3 regions of the Cupriavidus sp. YAF13 genome follow, and region 1 is predicted to be linked to each of the others. Evidence: predicted binding sites of a transcription regulator. Region 1 holds the regulator's gene; each other region holds the start of a gene.

Region 1 (7,306 bases):
TGAAAACGGCCCCGTCGTGGTCGCATGACGTGGGCCTGCCAAGCCTAGAGTAGCCTGCCCTGGCCCCGCGATGCGACATCGGCCTGCATCGCGGCGCGCTGGCGGTCCATGAAGTCGCGCAGCGTGTCGATGCCGCGCAAGCGCAGGATGGTGTTGCGCACGGCGGCCTCGACCAGCACGGCGAGATTTCGGCCGGCCGCCACCTGGATCTTGACCATGTGGATAGGCAGGCCGAGCACGTCGAGATACTGGGAGTCCAGCGGCAGGCGCTCGAATTCGCCATCGTTGCGGCGTACCAGCTGCACCACCAGCTTGAGCTTCATCTTGCGGCGTACCGCAGTCTCGCCAAAGATGGTCTTGATGTCGAGCAGGCCCAGGCCGCGCACTTCCAGCAGGTTCTGCAGCAGCGGCGGGCAGCGGCCCTCAATGAAGTCCGGCCCGAGGCGCACGAAATCGACGGCATCGTCCGCCACCAGCCCATGTCCGCGCGAGATCAGTTCCAGGCCGAGCTCGCTCTTGCCCAGGCCGGATTCGCCCATCACCAGCACGCCCATGCCGAGGATGTCGAGGAACACGCCGTGCATGGTTACGCGCGGCGCGGAAATGCGCGACAGATAGAGGCGCAGGTGATCGATCACCGCGGCCGAAGACACCGGCGTGGTGAACAGCGGGGTGGACGAGCGCGTGCAGCGCAGTTCCAGGTCGGGCGGCGGCTCCATGCCGTCGGCGATCACCAGGAACGGCGGCTCCAGCAGGATCAGCTCGCCCATCTGGCGCTTGCGCATCTCGTCATCGAGGCGCTGGTAATACGTGATTTCGGGCTTGCCCAGCACCTGGATCCGGTTCGGGTGGATCAGGTTCAAGTGGCCGACGAGATCGGCCGCGGACGTGGCTTCACGCGCAAACTCGACATCGAAGGCGCGGTCCGCACCCTCCAGTCCTGCTACCCAGGAGAGTTTGATATCGGCTGCGTTGTCGTCGAAGATCGACTGCGAGGTGACGCCAGTGAGTTCCATTCGGGTGCTTTCAGGGGCGGGCTTTCAGTGCCGGATCAAGGGTGCCATTGCGTCAGCAACTGGTGCACGTCGTCGGGGGTGGGCAGGGTAGCCAGTCCTTCGCGCATCTCGCGGTCGGACAGCAACTGGGCGATCTCGGAGAGAATTTCCAGATGCTGCTGGGTGGCCTGTTCGGGCACCAGCAGGAAGATCAGCAGCGCGACCGGCTTGCCGTCGGGCGACTCGAAGGGGATCGGCTCGGCCAGGCGCATGAAGGCGGCCAGTGGCTGCTTCAGTCCCTTGATACGGCCGTGGGGGATTGCAACCCCCGCGCCTAGGCCGGTGGACCCCAGCGACTCGCGGGCGAACAGGTTGTCGGTCACGGTCGCGCGCGCTACGCCATGGTTGTTCTCGAAGAGGAGCCCGGCCTGTTCGAACACGCGCTTCTTGCTGGTGACGCTGACGTCGAGGTTGATGTTGCCGGGTGGCAGCAATTTAGCCAAACGATTCATGTGGAATGCGCAGGGTTTTCTAGTAAGCAGGCCCGGGGCCAGGAGGCGTCCCGCCGGGCGGAAAGTGGATAAAAACCAAGGCCCGAGGTTTCCACCGGTTGTCCCCCATGCCGGTGTCGGGCGTCTGGCCATTATAGAGCAGGCCCGCTTCCGCTTTGTGCATTGCAATGGCCGATGCGCTCAAGCGGTGCTGCATGCACCGGAATGGCTAGGCCAGTCAACTATGTATTGCACAGCATACACCGGTACATATGCGTTGCGGAATCCCCTGTGTGCCCCGATTGGGTAGGCCGCAATGAAAAAGCCGCGCTCTGGGCGCGGCTTGATTCCATTTTTCAAGGGACTGACACCGACGGCCCGGTATGTGGGCCGTCAGGCACGGTCATTGCTGCATCTGCGATGCGGCCATCTGATACTTGACCGCTTCACGGTCGTGGCTCTGCACGCGATCCTTGTGGCGAATCACCTGCCGGTCGAGCTTGTCGACCAGTGCGTCGATAGCGGCATACAGGTCTTCATGATGCGCTTCGACAAAGATGTCCTTGCCCTTGAGATGTAGATTGATTTCCGCGTACTGCCGCCGGTCCTTTTCTTTTGTATTGTCGACAGAGAGCAGCACACTTACGCCAATGACTTGATCGAAATGCCTGACGATACGCTCCAGTTTCGTTTCCACGTACTCACGCAGAGGGGGCGTGATGTCCAAGTGGTGTCCACTGATCTTGAAGTTCATAGCGTTTCTCCTTCTGAAAGAGCTGCATCAGGCAGGCGATGCAGCTCGGCTACAAAGTCTTACGGAGATTGACCGCGGGAATCTTGAGCGCTTCGCGGTATTTGGCAACGGTACGCCGTGCTACCACAAAGCCTTGCTCGCCGAGCAATTCGGCAATCCGGCTGTCGGACAAGGGGTTCCTAGCGTCTTCGGCTCCTATCAATTGCTTGATCAACGCACGGATTGCCGTTGATGAGGCCGCGCCGCCGGTTTCTGTGGATATGTGAGAGCCGAAAAAATACTTCAGCTCGAAAGTCCCCATCGGCGTTGCCATGTATTTATTGGTAGTCACCCGAGAGATGGTGGACTCGTGTAAACCCAGTGTATCGGCAATCTCCCGCAAAACCAAGGGGCGCATCGCAATTTCACCGTGGGTGAAGAAGTTCTTTTGACGTTCGACAATGGCTTGTGCGACGCGCAATATCGTGTCGAACCTTTGCTGGATATTCTTGATCAACCAGCGTGCTTCCTGCAGCTTTTGCTGCAATCCGGCCGCGCCTGCATCGCCTTTTGCACCGCGCAAAATCTGCGCGTACATGTCGTTGATGCGTAGCCGCGGCATCACATCCGGGTTTAGGTGGGCGATCCATCCGCCGCTCAACTTTCGAACAAAAACATCGGGCACCACGAAATCCGCTTCTGGCCGGCTGTAGGCATGGCCGGGATAGGGCGCGAGCGAGCGGATCAGTTCATGGGCGGCCTTGAGTTCCGGCTCGTCCACTTGCAGCGCCTTTTTAAGGCGCGTGTAATCGCGCACCGCCAGCAGCTCGAGGTGGTTGGTGACGATGCTCAGCGCCAGTTCGCGCTGCGGATGCTTGAGCCTGCGCAATTGCAGCGCCAGGCACTCGGCGGCGTTGCGTGCCCCGACGCCCGGCGGATCGAAGCTCTGCAGCAGCGTGAGCACAGCCTGGATCTCGTCGACCTCGAACTCGAGCTCCTCCGGCAGCTCGCTGCAGATTTCCTCGAGCGTCGTGCTCAGGTAGCCATCATCGTCCAGGGATTCGACCAGAAAGATAGCCAGCCCCTTGTCGCGCAGGGAAATCTTGAGCGGCGCCAGCTGTTCCATGAGGTGTTCACGCAGCGTGGGCTCGGCGTCGCGCAGCTGCATCGGGGTCTTTTCGTCGTCTTCGCCTTGCGGGCGGCGGGCGAAGTCGTCCAGGCTCCAGTCGCTGCCGTAATCCTCGTTGCTGTCGGAGTAGCTGTCGTCGGCTTCGGGGGCGCCATCCGGGCGGTTCTCGCTGGTGCCCTGGCCATCGGCGGGCGCCGGCGCGGGCGCGCTCTGCAGGTTCACCGAGCCGTCCGAAGACACGCGCAACGGGCTGTCCAGCCAGTCGTTCTCACGCTCGAGCAAGGGGTTCTCGGTCAGCGCCTGTTCCACTTCCTGCTGCAGTTCAAGCGTGGACAGTTGCAGCAGCCGGATCGACTGCTGGAGTTGCGGCGTAAGCGCGAGATGCTGCGAGAGGCGGAGCTGTAGCGACGGTTTCATGCGACCTATTTTATGCTCAACTTCCGTACTGATGGAACGGAAATTGCTATCGCTGGTGTCGCTATGATCGTTTGAAGGATAAAAGGCGACACCGAAGCCGCCCGGGGGCCGATGCGCGGCAGGCGCCACGCGCCCTTACATGCGGAAGTTCTCGCCCAGGTAGACCTTGCGCACCGACTCGTTGGCGATGATGTCCTCAGGCTGCCCGGACGCCAGCACCGCGCCTTCGCTGATGATGTAGGCGTGGTCGCAGATGCCCAGCGTCTCGCGCACGTTGTGGTCGGTGATCAGCACGCCGATATTGCGTGCCTTGAGGAAGCTGACGATGCGCTGGATTTCGCCTACCGCGATCGGGTCGACACCGGCGAAGGGCTCGTCGAGCAGGATGAAGCGCGGCGCGGAGGCCAGCGCGCGGGCGATTTCCACGCGGCGGCGCTCGCCGCCGGACAGCGATAGCGCCGGGTTGTCGCGCAGGTGGGCAATCTGCAGGTCATCCAGCAGGGTGTCCAGCCGGCGCTCGATCTCGGCCTTGCCCAGGGGTTTGCCATCGTTGAGCTGCAGCTCCAGCACCGCGCGGATGTTCTCCTGCACATTGAGCTTGCGGAACACCGAGGCTTCCTGCGGCAGGTAGGACAGGCCCATGCGCGCTCGCTCATGGATGGCCAGGCCGCTGATGTGCTTGTCGTCGAGCACGATATCGCCCTCGTCCAGCGCCACCAGCCCCACGATCATGTAGAACGACGTGGTCTTGCCCGCGCCGTTGGGGCCCAGCAAGCCGACCACCTCGCCGCTCTTCACGTCGAGCGACACGTCCTTGACCACGGTGCGCGAGCCGTAGCGCTTCTTCAGGTGGCGCACGACCAGCGTGCTGCTGTCCTTCAGGGTGGCGGGCTGGGACGGTGCGGTTTGGGTAGCGGTCATGAAGGTGAAGTCAGAATCCGTGGGTCAGGGGTTGACGGGAGCCGTGGCCGGCTTGAGCGGCAGCGGGTTGGCTGCGGCACCGCTGGCGGGCTGCTCCTGGCGCGGCGACAGCACGGCGCGCACGCGGCCCGACGGGCTGCCCGCGGTCGCGTTCTCGGCGCCGCCGCTGGCCGTGTAGAACTCGTTGCGGCTGTCATAGGTGATCACCGCGCCGCGGATCTCGTCGACCAGCTTGGCGCCGGCCAGGCGAGCCATGCGGGCGCGCCCGATCAGCTTGGACAACTCCTGCTTGCCGTCATATTCGATGCGGTCGCCCCAGCCGTCGATGTACTCGTCGACGTTGTCGCGCTTCTGGCGGATATAGGCTTGCTTGCCGCCCTTAGAGGTCGCGACCGCGTACTGGTAGCCCTCGGGATCGGTACGGACTTCGGCCGCGTCGGATTTGAGCACCATGGTGCCTTTGGTCAGCACCACGTTGCCGGTCAGTACATAGACCTGCTTGACGTCATCGTAGCTGGCATTGTCGGCCTCCAGGACCAGCGGCTTTTCGCGGTCGGCCTTTTCGGCGCTGGCGGGCGCGGCCAGCGTGAGGCCAAGGACGGCGGCCAGCGTCAGCAAAGCGGCCGTGCTGCGGCGCAGACAGGACGAAGTCGTCGGGAATGGATTCATGTTGGCGTGATGGCGGTTGACGCGGGCGGCTGGTGCCCGCGGGCGGCTTCAGGGCTACTTCGCGGGACTTGCCGGCGGCGGCCCCGTGATGATGGTGCCGCGTACGTTACCCAGCAATTGTACTTCGCGAGTGACATTGTTGAAGACCAGGCCGTTGGCGGTCATCACCGACGGGCCGCGGGTCAGCTTGACAGCCTTGTCGGTCTTGACGATGTCATCGTTCACCAGCACCTGGAAATACTCCGAGGCGGCCGTCATCTGTGGGTCCTTGGCAGGCTCGGGGCCCTGGGCACGCACGATGAAGGCATTGCCGAACAGGTCGATGACCGAGCCTTCCGCGTTCATTGTGCCGCGATCGGAGTGGCCGGTGACGGGCGGACGGTCGATTTCGTAGGAGCGCATGGCCGGGCGCGTCACTTCGTAGGTCTGGTCGTCCTCGAAGTGGATCATCTTGTCGCCGGTGAAGCGCAGCTTGGTGTTGCCGTCCTCGGCAAGCTCGGTCGCGGAAAAACGGATCATGTAGTAATCCGGTTCATGCTTCTTGCCTACCGTCCCGGTGTCCGCTTCTTTCGGGGAGTTGACCTGCACCAGCCAGAAGGTGCTGCCCGCCACCAGTGCCATCAGCAGCAGGGGCAGGGCTCGCATGGCAAGCCGGCTCAGGGAGGACAGGATTTCCCGCATGGGCATGGGCTGGCCTCAGATGACCTTGGCGCGGGTCAGGTCGTGGATGTGGAGCGCGCCGACCAGGCGCCGCTCCGCGTCGACCACCAGCATCTGGTTGATGCGGTTCGCCTCCATCACCTGCACGGCTTCCACGGCCAGCTGGTCCGGCCCGACGGTATGCGGTGTGCGGTGCATGACCTCGCTGATGGGTACGGTCTTCCAGTCACGCGGGGTTTCGAGCAGGCGGCGCAGGTCGCCATCGGTGAAGACGCCGATCAGGCGGTCGTCCGGGTCCACCACCGCGGTCATTGCCATGCCTTTGCGGGTGATTTCCATCAGGGCCTGTGCCAGCGGCGTGCTCTCGCGCACCTTGGGCACCGCGTTGCCGCTGCGCATGACGTCGCGCACGTGGGTCAGCAGCTTGCGCCCGAGCGCGCCGCCCGGATGCGAGCGGGCAAAGTCTTCCTCGCCGAAGCCGCGGGCATCCAGCACCGCCACCGCGAGCGCGTCGCCCATCGCCAGTGCGGCGGTGGTGCTGGCGGTCGGCGCCAGGTTGAGCGGGCAGGCTTCTTTTTCCACCCCGGCATTGAGGTGCGCGTCGGCCAGCTTGGCCAGCGTGGAGGCGGGGTTGCCAGTCACGGAGATGAGCTTGGCGCCGATGCGCTTGACGATCGGGACGATCGAAAGCAACTCGGCGGTCTCTCCGGAATTGGAAAAGGCGATCAGCACATCGTCGCGCGTGACCATGCCCAGGTCGCCGTGGCTGGCTTCGGCCGGATGCACGAAAAACGCGGGCGTGCCGGTCGAGGCCAGCGTGGCCGCGACCTTGCGGCCGATGTGGCCCGACTTGCCGATGCCGGACACGACGACGCGCCCGCTGCAATTGAGCGTCAGTTGCACAGCCTGCGCAAATCCGTCGTCCAGGCGGCCTGCGAGGGCAGCGACGGCGTCGGCTTCGATCTGGAGGGTTTCGCGAGCGAGCCTAAGTGCTCGATCCGCATTGAAATTAGCTATCATGGCGACGAAGTATACCAACGAATGCGATGGCGCTTGGGCTGTTCCTGGGATCGGGCGGCCGGAGCGGCCATCGCGCTTGCCGTAATCCGCCGGCAGGGCCGCCCGCACCGGGCCGGCCCGGTGCCCGGCGCGGCGTACCCTGACCCTGTCGATGCACTCTCCGCTGGACCTTACCCTTGTCCTGCTGGCCGCCGCCGTGTTTGGCGTGGTCGCGTTTCGCATGTTGCAGTTGCCGCCGATGCTGGGGTACCTGGTCGTGGGCATCCTGATC
Region 2 (7,306 bases), on a different contig from region 1:
GGCAACGCGCCAGACCATCCCCGCACTATGGAGCGCGGGCGCGGGTCTGGCGCTCTGTCGTGTTGCACGGATCGATGTTCCGCGCGGGACAGCTTGTGCGCCATGCCTGTCGCAGACTGTCACCATGGCGGAGGTGCCGGCACCCCGCCTTGGGCCGCGCCGCGCTGGCACGGAACGTGAATGTGCCAAGGCGGATTCATCAGCCTTGGAGTGGCGGCTATGTGGGTAGTAAAACTCGGCGGCAGCCTTGGCCGCGACCCGTTGTTGCGCGAGTGGCTGCAGGAGCTGAGTGAGCTCGGCGGCGGCCGCATCGTGGTGGTGCCGGGAGGCGGCGGCTTCGCGGGGCAGGTGCGCGAGTACCGGGCGCAGTGGGCGTTCGACCATGTGGTGGCGCACAATATGGCGGTGCTGGCCATGGCCCAGTACGGGCTGATGATGCAGGGCATGTGCCCGGGCATGTCGCTGGCGGTGCACGAGAAAGACATCCAGGGCGTGCTGCGCAACGCCGGCGTGGCCGTGTGGGCACCGTTTTCGCTGTTGCGCGAGCAGGCCGACGAGATGACGCACCCAGGCGTCGGTTCGGACAGCATGGCCGCGTGGCTGTCGAACCGCCTCAACGCCGAGATGCTGCTGCTGGTCAAATCCACGCCGGCCGATGCCGGCCAGCCGGTGGAGCAATATGCCGCACAAGGGCTGGTGGACCGGCGCTTCGCGCATTTCACGCGTGGCGCGCCATATCCTATCGAATTTCTGCACAAGAGCGAGCTGGCGCGCATGCGCGAACTGCTGCTGCATCCGGCTGCCGGCTGACGGCTATTGGCGCCTGGCTACCGGCTACGGTGTGCGATGCTTGATGCGCAGGCCGGCCGCGGTCGGCCTGCGCATGTCCGCCGATCAGCTATGCGCAGCGAAAGGATGCGCTGAACTCTGCTTCTTGGCTACCACTTCGGCGGCGCTCGGCCAGCCCCCCACGGCGCGCTGGATCGCTTCGCGCGTGGCCTGGTAGTTGTAGTCCTGGATCTTGGTGTCGTCCTCGGCCTGCCAGTGGATGAACACGCCCACGCTGATAAACAGGTCGTCGGCTTCGGCGGCGGGAATGGTGCCGTCTTCCACGCTATCCGCCACCGCCATGGCAACGCCGCGCTGGGCCGGGCCGAACATCTGCACGGCCTGCTTGGCGCCCTTGATGGTGACCTTGTTGAACAGCACGGTATTGGGCTTGGCCTGCAGGTTCGGCGCCACCACGGCGAGCAACGAGGTGAAGCCGTCCTTGTTGTTGGTCAGCGCGTTGCAGAAGGCGGTCTCGGCAGCCGAGCCGCGCGGCCCAAGGATCAGGTCGATATGCGCGACCTCGTTGCCGTCGCCGACCAGCGATTCGCCAACACGAACACGATCGATTTTTGCCATTTGCGAGTCTCCCGGATAGAGGATGTTCAGGAAAAGAAAAGAAGGCGCAATGTGTCCCCCCGGGCTTTACCTAACACGTTCCATGCCAAGCCTGGGCACGGCGTGAAAGGCGGGTAGGAAGGACAGGGTCCGAGAGCGATAGGGGCTGCGATCATTGCGCCGGCGGCGGTGAGAGCGGCGCAGATGGATGACCGTCGCTCAGGCGTCTGTGCCAGACGCGTGCCTGAAGGGTGACACTCTGTGCGAACGGCGAGAGGCGCGCAAGCGGGTGGAGACCGAGCATGCTTGCGCACCTGGCAGGCGCGCGGGCTTGCGTGCGGCAGCACTCGGTGACCCGATCGGGTTGGGAGGCCGGCGAGGGCTGGCTAAGCGTGCTGGTGCAGGCTGTGAGGGCCGCCGTTGAGCGCTGCGGGGACGCCGCTGGTGCGATGGCGTTCATCGTGGCGCGCCTTCAGCAAGGACTGGATCTGCGCGCTGCGCCGGCGCAGTTCGATTTCGGTTGCGGCCTCCGTCAGGCCGGCGGCGGAGACCGAGCAGAAGGGGTGGCCGGCAGCCACATAGCTGCCGGGAACGGGAATGTCGTGGCACCAGCCAGTGCGCATCAGCGCGACAGTGAGCGCGGCGTTGATCTGCGCGGGGTCTTGCGCAAAGACATGCTGGAAGCCGCGCACGCCGGTCTGCCGCGCCGCCGGTGGCTCGGGCGTTTCGCCGCGGCAGGCCTGCAGGTGCGCGTGCATCAGGCCAAGCGGATAGGCGTTGGTATAGAGCGCCATGCTGGCCGGCGGCCGCGGGTTCACTTCAAGCACCATGATGTCCGGCGCGTCGAACAGGAAGTCGATGCTGTTCAGGCCCACCAGGCTGGTTTCGCGCGCGATGCATTGGATGATCTCGACGAGACGCGCGGTGGTGCTTGCCGGCAGCATCGCTGGGCCTGCAGCGCCGTGGAACAGATAGGGGCAGTCGTGGTGCGAGCCGATGCGCTGCAGGCTGATGCCGACCAGGTGGACGCCGCGGCGGTGAGCAACAAATAGCGCGGACATCGGCAGGCCGGGTCCTTGCCGCTGGAAGTACCGAGTGCCGTCGGCGGCGTCGGCAGCGTTGGCATCTGCGCTGGCCAGCTGGCGGATATGCGAGCCGCCGGTGCCGCCGACAGCTTTGCACAGCCAGCCTGCCGGCTCGCGCGGCATCTCCATGGTGGTTTCCGGATGCGGAATGCCGAGCGCGGCCAGCAACCGGAAGAAGGCGCCGGGCTGCTTGACGCCGCGCACGGTGGCGGCACTGTTGCCGAGCAGCGGCACCAGCGCGTGGCCGGCGTCGAGCAGATCGGGTCGTTGTTCGAAGCCGCTACCGGCAACCCAGCCAAACGGATGCACGGTGTCGCGCAAGCGGCGCAGCGCGGCGAGCACGTGCTCGCCGTCGAGCGCCATCGACCCGGTGGCGCCGATCGGCTCCCAGCGCTGCGCGACATGCCGCGTGTCGGCATCGCCGAACAGGTCCAGTGCGGCCACGCGCAAGCCGGCTTGCGCTGCGGACTCGGCCATCATCCGCGATGACAGGGCGGCGACGATGAGGGTCTGGGAGGGCATGGTGGGTCAGGGTGGTTCGGTGGGCATTTCGCGCGCGGGGTCCGGCATATCGGCTGCGATGCCGGCGTCGGTGCCAGCGTCGATGTGGCGCTCGCATTCGCTACAAAAAGCAATCGGCATACCAAGCGAGCCACGCGCGTGGGATCGGGGGAGAATCGGGCCTGTTGCAAGCGTCGGGGCCTTGCACTGTCACGGCCATTGTTCCGCTTTTCGCACAGGCTGTCCCGCGTCCGGCGACGCCATTGGACAAGGGCGTGATCAGCAGGATAGGTAAGGGGCGCGAGGGGCTGCCAGCCCCCTCGGTGTGGCACGCAGGGCGGCGCCGCTACGATTGCTCGGACGTCTCGGCCTGCGCCAGGTTGATATGCAGCCGATGTATCTTGCGGTACAGCGTGTTCCGGCTGATGGAGAGCGAGCGGGCTACGGTGCTGACATTCCAGCGGTGCTTGTGGAGCAGGCCAAGGATGGTGTCGCGTTCGTTCAGTTGGATGGCATTGAACTGCGCCAGCGCCTTGGCTTCATCGTCTGGCATATTGGGCTGCGCCGCCATGGCCGGCTCGCGGGGCGCGCCGGCTTCCCCCGCGCCTTGCACGATTTCCGCCGGCAGGTGCTGGCAAGCGATGGTGTCGCCGTCGCACAGTGCCAGGGCGGTGCGCAGCACATGGCGCAACTGCCGGAGATTGCCGGGCCAGGGGTAGCGCAGCAGCGCCTGCACGGCGTCCGGCGCCAGCGTCGGTGCCTGGTCCGGCTCCGCCTCCTCGGCGAGGATGTGCTGCATCAGCGTGAGCCGGTCGGTGCGCTCGCGCAGCGGCGGCAGGCGCAACTCGATGCCGTTGAGCCGGTAGAACAAGTCTTCGCGGAACTGGCCGCTCTGCACCAGTTCGGCCAGGTTGCGGTGGCTGGCGCTGACCAGCTGGAAGTCGACCTTGACCACCGCCTCCGAGCCGAGCGGCGAGACCTGACGTTCTTCCAGGACGCGCAGCAGGCGGGACTGCAACGTCATGGGCATGTCGCCGATCTCGTCCAGGAACAGCGTGCCGCCGTTGGCCTGGATGATCTTGCCGCGCCGGCCTTCGCGCTGGGCGCCGGTAAACGCGCCGGCGCGGTAGCCGAATAATTCGCTTTCGATCAGGTTCTCCGGCAGCGAGGCACAGTTGATGGCGACAAAGGCGCGCTCACGCGCCGGGCTCATCTGGTGCAGGGCATTGGCGAAGACCTCCTTGCCGCTGCCGGTCTCCCCGTGCAGCAGGATGGGGATGCGCCGGGTGATCACGCGCTGCGCCAGCCGGACCTGCGCTTCCATCTGCGGGTCGCCAAAGGCCAGTCTGGTGGACGGTGCCACCGTGGCCGGGGCACGCGGGACAGCCGTCGGGGGTTCCACGCTGGCCGCTCGCGGCGCGGCTTGGGTGTTGGCCGCTCTCGCGCCGCCAATGGTGCCGCCGCTGGTGCCGAGGTTCGGCTGCTGGGCCACCATGAAGAAGCGGTTCGACGCGCTCGCGCGATAGACCGGCACCGGATGGAAGGAGTTGCGCGCGCACCGCGCCAGGATTTCGTCGAGCGAGGTCTTGAACAATTCGTCGATCTGTTTGCCGAGCAGGGCAGACAGCGAGCGAAAATCCAGCTGGAACAGCGCGCTGCGATTGGCTGCCAGCACCCTGCCGCTGTCGTCGATCGCGAGCTTGCCTTCGTGCAGCGTGTTGACGAGTTCGGGGCGGCTGTGGAAATGGATCTGGTGCGCGTGCTTGAACCGCTCGTCCATCAAGCGGTTTTCAATCATCTGGCGGGACATGCCGACCAGCACCAGCGAATGCTGCTGCAGCAGCGGCGAGCGGCTGGTGACGTCGAGCACGGCGGTCAGTTCGCCGCGATCGTTGAAGATCGGCGAGGCCGAGCACGTCAGCGAGGTGTACTGCGCGAAATAGTGTTCATTCTGACGCACCGCAACAGGCTCGGCTTCGATCAGGCAGGTGCCCATGCCGTTAGTGCCGGCCTCGCGCTCGCTCCAGACCGCGCCGGTGCGCAAACCCAGGGGTTCCACGTCCTGCGAGAAACCGACCGACGACACCATATGCACGATGACGCCATCCATATCGGTCAGCACCACGGCCAGCTCGGGATCGGCGAGCTGCTGGTAGAGCGTGGTCATCTCCAGCTTGGCGCAGGCGATCAGGTCGCTCATGCGGTCGCGCCGCTCGTTGAACTCCGGCTGGGTCAGGATCGGAGGCATGCGCTGCTGCGCAGGGTCCAGCTGGAAGTCCCGCAGGCAGCGCGCCCAGGAGCGTGTCACCACCGAGCTGTTCTGCGTGCCGCATAACTGTCCGTTGACGACATTGAGAATCTGCGCGACGTGGTGACTGGCGGACTGAAGTGTTGTCACCGAGCTCCTCCTTTTAGCCTGCGGGCTCTTTTGTGCGGTGCAATCTGGCGTGGCGCGAACTGTTGCTATGCAATAGCCGCAGTGCAATCGCTGCGATGCAATAAAGAAACCGGCGCCTGTAGTTATGCGGATGGAAGCCGATCTTGTGTAACGAGGTGACACTATAGGCCGGACTTCCGATCGCATCAACGGGGCGGAAACCCTCAGGTTTCCCGGCGGCGCCGAATTCAGCGCGCGGCCCGCGTCGCCAGCGAAACACCGCAGGCGCGCAGCGCATCGTCCTGGATGCCGCGATAGCGCTTGGCGGCGTGCTTGCCGTATTCCGGATCGCGGAATATCGCGCCGCCTTCGCCGCCAAGCGTGGCGTACTTGGCGAAGGTAGACGATTCGACATACTCGTCATATGGCAGTTGCGCCGCGATCCGGTCGATCGCGCACGAACACTTGTGCAGGTACACGTAGGCACCGCCGTTTCTTGCCATGCACTCGCCCACATATTCGACGCGGGCGGTAGTGGGGTAGTTGTTGGCAGGCAGGTCTTGAGCGGTTTGCGCGTCGGCGGGAGCCATGGACAATGCCGCCAGCACGCAGGCAAGCTGCCGGAGGCCGAAGATGGAGGGCTGCATGCGGGGGTCTCCTCGTAGTGTGCGCTTTCTGTGGAACGTCTTGTGCAATCTTGTCCCAATAACGATGCAAGTCGCGCGCCATCCCGCCACGGTGCCGCGCGAACCCGCTACGCCGTCTTTCTGGTCCAGTTCTGACACATATTGTCCCGGCCTCGCACCCCCGCCTGGAACGAATGCGAGCGCTTCGTGCCGGCCGGGCGACGCAGCGTGATTGCCTGCCGGGCACGAAGCGCTCAAGACCCACCGCACACTCGCCATGCAAGCGGCGACTGCGCGGCTCGGGCATGGATCGTGCAGAAGCCTGCGCGGCACCTTTCCGACGGCTGCCAGGTTCGCAACCCGCGCAATCAGTTTTAGTTGAGGAGCCGGAGGCGGCGCGCAGGAAGCGGGATCCAGACTTTGTCACGTAAAGAAAGACGGAGGAGACATGAAATTCCGGACCATGATGGTGGGGATGGCGATGCTTGCCACAGCCACCGCGTCATTTACCGCACGCGCGGATGCCGAGCTGGACAAGCTGGTGGCCAATCCGGCCAATTGGGCAGCACAGGCTGGCGACTATGCCAACCATCGTTACAGCGAGCTCAAGCAGGTCAACGCCGGCAACGTGAAAAACCTGCAGGTTGCGTGGACGGTGTCCACCGGCGTGCTGCGAGGCCACGAAGGCTCGCCGCTGGTGATCGGCGACACGATGTTCATCCACTCGCCGTTTCCGAACAAGGTGATCGCGATCAACCTGAAGGACCAGTCTTTCAAGTGGAAGTACGAGCCCAAGCAGGAAAACAACGTGGTGCCGGTGATGTGCTGCGACACCGTCAACCGCGGCCTGGCCTACGGCGATGGCAAGATCCTGCTGCAGCAGGCCGACACCACCCTGGTGGCGCTCGATGCGAAGACCGGCAAGGTCATGTGGACCGTCAAGAACGGCGATCCCAAGGTCGGTGAGACCAATACCAACGCCCCGCACGTCTTCAAGGACAAAGTCATCACCGGCATCTCCGGCGGCGAATTCGGCGTGCGCGGCCGCCTGCTCGCCTATGACCTGAAGACGGGCAAGAAGATCTGGACCGCTTTTAGCACCGGCCCCGACAACGAGCTGCTGTTCGATCCTGCAACCACCATGACCTGGACCGACGGCAAGATGGCGCCGGTCGGCAAGGACTCCTCGGTCAAGACCTGGAAGGGCGACCAGTGGAAGCTGGGCGGCGGCACCACCTGGGGCTGGTATGCCTACGATCCGAAGCTGAACCTGGTCTACTACGGCAGCGGCAACCCGGGCACGTGGAATCCGGCGCAGCGCCCGGGCGACA
Region 3 (7,306 bases), on a different contig from region 1:
GTCGAAGTCGTCTTCGGCCAGTGGCTTCAGGTCGGCCTGCGTGAGCGGCGCGGCCCACAGCGGGCACGCGGCCAGCAGGAGCAGCGCGGCCAGCATGGCGCGCAAACGTGAAGCGAGAGAGAACGATAAGGGTCGGTGCATAAGGTTTGCGAGTCGCGCGCGGCGAAGCACGCGCGTCACCTTGATCGGCGTGACGATTTGCCGCCACCGCACCGAAGCGGCGGACAGCATGCGAGGAGGCAAAGACACTGCCTGGCGCCCTCCTCTCCCTCCCCTCCCTCACCAGCCACGAGGCAAGCGGGAGAGCAGGAGAGCGCCAAGCGGGCGCCCTGCTTACATCACCTTGTCCGGCTTGCCTTCGTTACCCGCGATGAACGGGCTCCACGGCTGCGCACGCACGGCCTTGGGCGTCTTCCACACGACCGTGAACTGGCCATCGCCCTTGATCTCGCCGATCATCACCGGCTTGTACAGGTGATGGTTCTCGCCCATGGTCAGGGTGAAGCCGTCCGGCGCCTTGAAGGTCTGGCCATACATCGCGGCACGCACCTTGTCGGGATCGGTCGTACCGGCCTTCTTGACAGCTTGTGCCCACATATGGATGCCCACATAGGTGGCTTCCATCGGGTCGTTGGTCACGCGCTTGTCGCCGCCCGGCAGGTTGTTCGCCTTGACCCACGCCGCCCATTGCTTCTTGAAGGCTTCGTTTTCAGGGTTCTTGACCGACATGAAGTAGTTCCATGCGGCCAGGTGGCCCACCAGCGGCTTGGTGTCGATGCCGCGCAGTTCTTCCTCGCCCACCGAGAACGCCACGACCGGCACGTCCTTGGCCTTCAGGCCGGCGTTGCCCAGCTCCTTGTAGAAGGGCACGTTGGAGTCACCGTTGATGGTGGAGATCACGGCGGTCTTGCCGCCTTGCGAGAACTTCTTGATGTTGGCGACAATGGTCTGGTAATCGCTGTGGCCAAACGGCGTGTAGACCTCTTCGATATCCTTGTCCGCCACGCCCTTGCTCTTCAGGAAGGCACGCAGGATCTTGTTGGTGGTGCGCGGGTAGACGTAGTCGGTGCCAAGCAGGAAGAAGCGCTTGGCGCCGCCGCCTTCCTTGCTCATCAGGTATTCCACCGCGGGAATGGCCTGCTGGTTGGGCGCCGCGCCGGTGTAGAAGACGTTCTTGGACATCTCCTCGCCTTCGTACTGCACCGGATYGAACAGCAGCGAATTCAGCTCTTCATAAACAGGCAGCACCGACTTGCGCGAGACCGAGGTCCAGCAGCCGAACGTGACGGCAACCTTGTCCTTGGTGATCAGCTGGCGCGCCTTCTCGGCGAACAGCGGCCAGTTGGAAGCGGGATCGACCACGACCGGCTCAAGCTTGCGGCCAAGCACGCCGCCGCTCTTGTTGATCTCGTCGATGGTCATCAGCGCCACGTCCTTGAGCGAAGTCTCGGAAATGGCCATGGTGCCGGACAGCGAATGCAGGATACCGATCTTGATCGGTTCCTTGGACTGCGCCAATGCCAGCGGGCTCACGCCTGCCGTTGCAAACAAGGCCGCGGCGGCTACCGCCGACAGCTTCAGCATGTCACGTCTTTTCATTGCAGCTCCCAGATTGTCGTGTTGGATAAAGGAACAACGCACCCCGGGTATCTCTTCTGCAACTAGCATGCCATGGCATACAAGCTTGTATACAAGACTGTGTACACGGCCTGGCGTGCCTCCAGAGGCCGCCCGGCCGCCCATCGCACCACGATAGTGCGCAAGCGTCACGCACCAAGCCTGTGCGCCGCCGCCGGCTGATTCAGATTGGGGCACATGGCGGCACGCATGTTGCGCCGTGACTTGCCCGAATCCGCAATCGGCTCTAAGGTGGCCTCTCGATTGCGGGCCACGGCGTCGCCGCACGCGCCGCGACTACCCATAAAAAAGCACGACGGAGACAGCCCATTGAAAGCGTCAACGACGCCCGACGCGGACCAGATCGTCATCCTCGGCGCCGGCGTGGCCGGCATGTGCATGGGCATCAAGCTCAAGCAAGCCGGCATCCATGACTTTGTCGTGCTGGAGAAGGCCGGCACGGTGGGCGGCACCTGGCGGGACAACACCTACCCGGGTTGCGGCTGCGACATTCCCTCCCATCTTTATAGTTTTTCGTTCGCGCCCAAGCCGGACTGGTCCAGCGCATACTCGCCCCAGCCGGAGATCCATCGCTACCTGCAGCACTGCGCCGAGCGCTTCGGGCTGCTCGGGCATATCCGTTTCGGCACGGAGGTCACCGAGGCGCGCTACGACGCCGCCGCCTGCCTGTGGCGGGTGAGCACCAGCAACGGCGACACCATCGCCGCGCGCATCCTCGTCAGCGGCACCGGACAGCTCAACCGCCCGCTGGCGCCAGACATTGCAGGGCTGGACCGCTTTGCCGGCACGGCCTTCCATTCCGCGCGCTGGCGGCATGACGCCGATCTGCGCGGCAAGCAGGTCGCGGTGATCGGCAATGGCGCCAGCGCGCTGCAGTTCATCCCGCGCATCGCGCCGGAAGCGGGCAAGCTGACGGTATTCCAGCGCAGTGCCAACTGGGTGCTGCCGCGCAATGGCGAGGCCTATACGTCCGGACAACAAGCGCGCTTCGAACGCCACCCGTGGACGGCCCGGCTGCATCGCTGGCACCTCTACCTGCAGCGTGAACTGCGCTTCGGGCGCATGCAGCGGGACAGCGGCCGCAACCGGGAACTGGAAACGCTGGCGCGCCGCTACCTCGCGCACATGATTCCCGACCCGGTGCTGCGCGCCAAGCTCACGCCCGACTACCCGATCGGCTGCAAGCGCATCCTGATCTCCGACGATTTCTACCAGGCGCTCAAGCGGCCGAACGTCCATGTCGAGACCGCCCGCATCGAGCGCGTCGAAGCCGACGCCGTGGTCACCGCCGACGGCACCAGGCATCGGGCCGACGCCATCGTCTTCGCCACCGGCTTCGACGCCCGCTCCTTCCTCGCGCCGATCCGCATCACCGGCCGCCACGGCCGCACCCTGGCCGATCAGTGGCGCGAGGGTCCGGAGGCGTATCTCGGCATGACGGCGCCTGGATTTCCCAACCTGTTCGTGCTGTACGGCCCCAATACCAACCTGGGCCATAACTCCATCATTTTCATGCTCGAGTGCCAGGCGCGCTATGTCCTGCAGTGCATCCAGGCCTGCCGCGCGGCGCGCTTCGCCTCGATAGAGGTGCGCCCGGAGGTGGTGACGCGCTTCAACCAGGCGTTGCAGGCGGCCATCGGCCAGACCGCGTGGGCAGGCTCGTGCAGCAGTTGGTACAAGTCGGCCAGCGGCAGGGTCATCAACAACTGGTCGAGCCATGCCACGGCCTATTGGTGGAAGACGCGCAAGCCGGACTGGGGGCACTTCATGCTGCGCCATGCCGGCGAGCGGCCCTAGCATCGCCCGGCCGCCGGCGCCTGCCACATCAACGACATCGATTGCGTTGACATCCACCGTACGCAGCCCGTCAAAAGAACCCAAGGGAGTTCGACATGCAACGCCTGGAAATCGCGTCGGAGCCTATCCGAACCAGCCTGATCGAGGCCGGCACCGGACGGCCGACTCTTCTCGTACACGGCACCAGTTCCAGCGCGGAAACCAACTGGGCCGCCCTGCTGCCCGGGCTCGCGCTGCGCAGGCGCTGCCTGGCGCTGGACCTTGCGGGCTCTGGCGAAACCCGTGACGACGGCGCGCCGCTGACGCTCGATGCGCTGGTCGGACAGGTGCGCGACTGCATGGCGCTGGCGGGCGACCTGCCCGTGGACCTGGTCGGTTATTCGCTAGGCGGCGTGGTGGCCGCCGCCGCGGCCGCGCTGATGCCTGAGCGCGTGCGGCGCCTGGTCTTGTTCGGCGCCTGGGCGCGGACCGATAGCCGCATGCGCCTGCTATTTAGGCTGTGGCAATCGCTGGCGCGCTCGGACCGCCATCAACTGGCGCGCATGCTCCTGCTCAATGGCGTATCGGAGGGCTTCATCGCGTGCATGGACGACGCCACCGTCGAGGGCATGCTGCGGCGCTTCGGCGCGGGCCTGGCGCCCGGCAGCGACCGCCAGGCCGGGCTCGACGCCGTCATCGACGTCACGCCGCTGTTGCCCCGCATCCGCGCCGCCACGCTCGTGATCGGCATGCGCCACGACCAGATGGTGCCGCCGGCGCATTGCCGCGCGCTCGCCGCGGCGATCAGCGGCGCCAGCTACGCGGAGATCGACAGCGGGCACCTGGTGATGCTGGAACAGCCCGAGCGCCTGCTCGCACTGATCGAGCAGCACCTGGATTCAGCGACCACCACGACAAACGAGCGCCAAGCCAACACGTTGAACCGATCCTAAGGCCGACCGATGAAACCACTTGCCTCCTACCAGCCACGCAGCGCCTGGGCCATGGCCTCGATGCTGACCTGGCTTTCGCTGATCAACTTCCTCGACAAGATCGTGCTGGGCATGGTCGCCGTGCCGCTGATGGCAGACCTGAAGCTGCCGCCGGCCGAGTTCGGCCTGATCGCCAGCAGCTTCTTCTGGCTGTTCTCGCTATCCACCGTGCTGGTCGGCTTTCTGTCCAATCGCGTGGCCGCGCGCTGGCTGCTGCTGGCGATGGGCTTGTCGTGGGCCGTGCTGCAGGTCCCGCTGGCGCTGGCGGGATCGGCCATGACCATCCTAGTGTGCCGCATGCTGCTTGGCGCGGCCGAAGGGCCGGCCTTCCCGATCTCCGTGCACGCGCTATTCAAATGGTTTCCGGACCACAAGCGCAACCTGCCGGTGGCGATGATCAACCAGGGGGCCACCGTAGGCCTGCTGCTGGCTGGACTGCTGATCCCGCTGGTGACGATCCGATGGGGCTGGCGCGCCAATTTCATGATCCTGGCCGGCATCGGCATGGCGTGGAGCGCAATGTGGCTCTGCGTGGGACGCGAGGGACCGCTCACGCAGGCAAGCGCACCACGCGCCGGCACCGCGGCCACGCCCGTGCGCCTGCCCTACCGGCGCATCTTCCGCGACCCGACCGTGCTGGCCTGCCTGGCCATTGGCTTTTGCGCATACTGGGCGTTGGCGCTGGGGCTGACCTGGCTGCCCGCCTACCTGGAAAAAGGCCTGGGCTTCGATCCGGTCACCACCGGGCGCTGGTATGCGGCCATCGTGGCCTCGGCCATGCCCGTTACGCTGATCCTCAGCTGGTTGTCGCAGCGCATGCTGCGCGCAGGCGCATCGTCGCGGCTCGCGCGCGGCGTGCTCATCTCGGTGGCCGCGCTGGCAGGCGGCGGCGTGTACCTGGCGATCGCCTCGATCACGCTGGCGCCAGTGCCCAAGACCTTGCTGATTGCCGTGGCGGCATGCCTGCCGCCCGTGGCGTTCGCCCTGACCCCGGCCATGCTCGCGCAGATCGTGCCGGAGGGCCAGCGCGGCAGCGTGTTGTCGATCCACACGGCGCTGATCACGCTGGCCGGCATCCTGGCGCCGGCGGTGGTGGGGCAACTGGTGCAGCGCCATGGCATGAACGGCGGCTTTGAAGCGGGCTTCACGATCAACGCCCTGCTGCTGCTGGCAAGTGGCGTGATTGGCTTGTGCTGGATCAATCCCGAGCGTTCCGCAAAGGCGCTGGCGGCCTCGCCGCAAGACATAGCGTCCGCGCGTTTGCCGGCCTGAACCGCGCCTGGCGGAACAACCTCAACCAGACCGCGCCGGCCGTGGCGGCCGTCGCGGCCAGTCTGGCTTACGAGTAGCGGCGGCTGATGGATTCCGCCACGCACACCGGCCGCTCGCTGCCCTCGCGCTCCACCGTGACTTCCCAGGTGGACTGGGCGCCAACCAGCGCGGGCGTGTTCGGCAGAGGCTCCAGGCGCTCCACCGAGAGCAGCTTCACGCGGGCGCGCAGGCGGCTGCCAACCGGCACCGGCGCGGTAAAGCGCACGCGGTTCAGGCCATAGTTGACGCCCATCTTCACGCCCGGCATATCGAGCGCGTTGTGCATGAATGCCGGCAGCAGCGACAACGTCAGGAAGCCATGGGCCACCGGCCCGCCGAACGGCGATTCGCGGCGGGCACGCTCCACGTCGACGTGAATCCATTGGTGATCGCCAGTGGCTTCGGCGAACTGGTTGACCTGCTGCTGGGTGATCTCGATCCAGTCGCTGATGGCCACTTCCTGGCCCTGCAGGCTTTCCAGTTCTTCGAGCGAAGCGATGGTACGCATGGTGTCTCCTTGTTGTACGAGTTATCTGTAGAAGCCGGGATGGCCGGGATGATGCTTGAGAATCGTCAGGCGGGCCGCCGTCCGTACATGCCCATGCCCTTGACGGTGCAGACCAGTTCGCCGCGCTGGTTGGTGGCTTCCCATTGCGTGTGCACCACGCCGCGGTCCGGCTTGGACGAGGAAGCGCGCGCATCCAGCACCACCAGCGACACGCGCAGCGTATCGCCCGCATAGACCGGCTTGAGCCAGCGGATCTCATCCACGCCGGGCGAGCCCATGCTGGCGGCCTTGGAGGTCATGTTGTCCACCAGCAGGCGCATCATGATCGAGCAGGTCATCCAGCCGCTGGAGATCAGGTTCTTGTAGATGCTTTTTTGCGCGGCTTCCTTGTCGATGTGGATGGGCTGGGGATCATACTGGCGGGCAAAGGTCAGGATCTCCTCCTCCGTCACCAGGTGGGACCCGAGGTCGCGCTTGCTGCCGACGGCGAAATCTTCGAAATACAGGGTGGACATGAATCGCTCCGTCAACAATGAATGCGAGATGCAAATTGCGAGGTGGGAGAATCGCAGCAAAAGATACGAGGTCAACTCATAACAAAAAACCGCGCCTCGGACAACCGGCGCGGTTCTTTGATTCAACCTGGATCAGACCGTTTCCAGGAAGCCCGGCTGTGCCGCGAAGCGCGACAGGTGATGATCGACATCCCCGAAGGTGGTGTTGATCAGCGTCAGGCGCTTGAACATGTGCGCCGCCGGCAGTTCGTCGGTGACGCCCATGCCGCCGTGGATCTGCACGGCCTCCTGGCCGACCGAGCGAGCCGCCTGGCCCACGCGTGCCTTGGCCGCCGAGGCAAAGCGACGGCGTTCTTCCGGGCTGGCCTCGTCGAACTTGGCGGCAGCCAGCAGCGTGATGGAACGCGATTGCTCGGCGTGGATAAACATCTCCACCATGCGGTGCTGCAGCGCCTGGAAGCGCGCGATCGGCACGCCGAACTGCTGGCGGGTCTTGGCGTATTCCAGCGTGGCGGCGTTGAGCGTGTCCATCACGCCAACGGCTTCTGCGCACAGCAGCACGGCGG

Evidence for each region. Region 1 encodes sigma-54, which starts transcription at its own class of promoters, with help from an activator protein. Its sites were predicted from a motif close to TGGCANGNAANCTGCTTT; they were not measured.
Region 2: a site for sigma-54 is predicted at 1,478-1,495, ahead of fae (formaldehyde-activating enzyme). Genes of this name have one in related genera too.
Region 3: a site for sigma-54 is predicted at 1,655-1,672, ahead of urtA (urea ABC transporter substrate-binding protein). Genes of this name have one in related genera too.

The regions. Positions count from the first base shown of each region.
Region 1 is NZ_JBFRDD010000006.1:139,088-146,393, forward strand. It holds gene hprK (HPr(Ser) kinase/phosphatase) at 45-1,016, opposite strand; gene ptsN (PTS IIA-like nitrogen regulatory protein PtsN) at 1,052-1,507, opposite strand; gene hpf (ribosome hibernation-promoting factor, HPF/YfiA family) at 1,890-2,240, opposite strand; gene AB4061_RS07460 (RNA polymerase factor sigma-54) at 2,290-3,765, opposite strand; gene lptB (LPS export ABC transporter ATP-binding protein) at 3,901-4,686, opposite strand; gene lptA (lipopolysaccharide transport periplasmic protein LptA) at 4,711-5,355, opposite strand; gene lptC (LPS export ABC transporter periplasmic protein LptC) at 5,410-6,036, opposite strand; gene AB4061_RS07480 (KpsF/GutQ family sugar-phosphate isomerase) at 6,052-7,035, opposite strand; gene AB4061_RS07485 (monovalent cation:proton antiporter-2 (CPA2) family protein) at 7,187-7,306, shown strand, end outside.
Region 2 is NZ_JBFRDD010000008.1:73,000-80,305, reverse strand. It holds gene AB4061_RS09300 (amino acid kinase family protein) at 220-810, shown strand; gene fae (formaldehyde-activating enzyme) at 895-1,407, opposite strand; gene AB4061_RS09290 (ATP-grasp domain-containing protein) at 1,773-2,993, opposite strand; gene AB4061_RS09285 (sigma-54-dependent Fis family transcriptional regulator) at 3,319-5,370, opposite strand; gene AB4061_RS09280 (hypothetical protein) at 5,598-5,996, opposite strand; gene AB4061_RS09275 (methanol/ethanol family PQQ-dependent dehydrogenase) at 6,424-7,306, shown strand, end outside.
Region 3 is NZ_JBFRDD010000010.1:2,846-10,151, reverse strand. It holds gene urtB (urea ABC transporter permease subunit UrtB) at 1-141, opposite strand, end outside; gene urtA (urea ABC transporter substrate-binding protein) at 334-1,599, opposite strand; gene AB4061_RS10665 (flavin-containing monooxygenase) at 1,948-3,435, shown strand; gene AB4061_RS10660 (alpha/beta fold hydrolase) at 3,531-4,367, shown strand; gene AB4061_RS10655 (MFS transporter) at 4,377-5,678, shown strand; gene AB4061_RS10650 (MaoC family dehydratase) at 5,746-6,225, opposite strand; gene AB4061_RS10645 (MaoC family dehydratase) at 6,291-6,740, opposite strand; gene AB4061_RS10640 (acyl-CoA dehydrogenase family protein) at 6,873-7,306, opposite strand, start outside.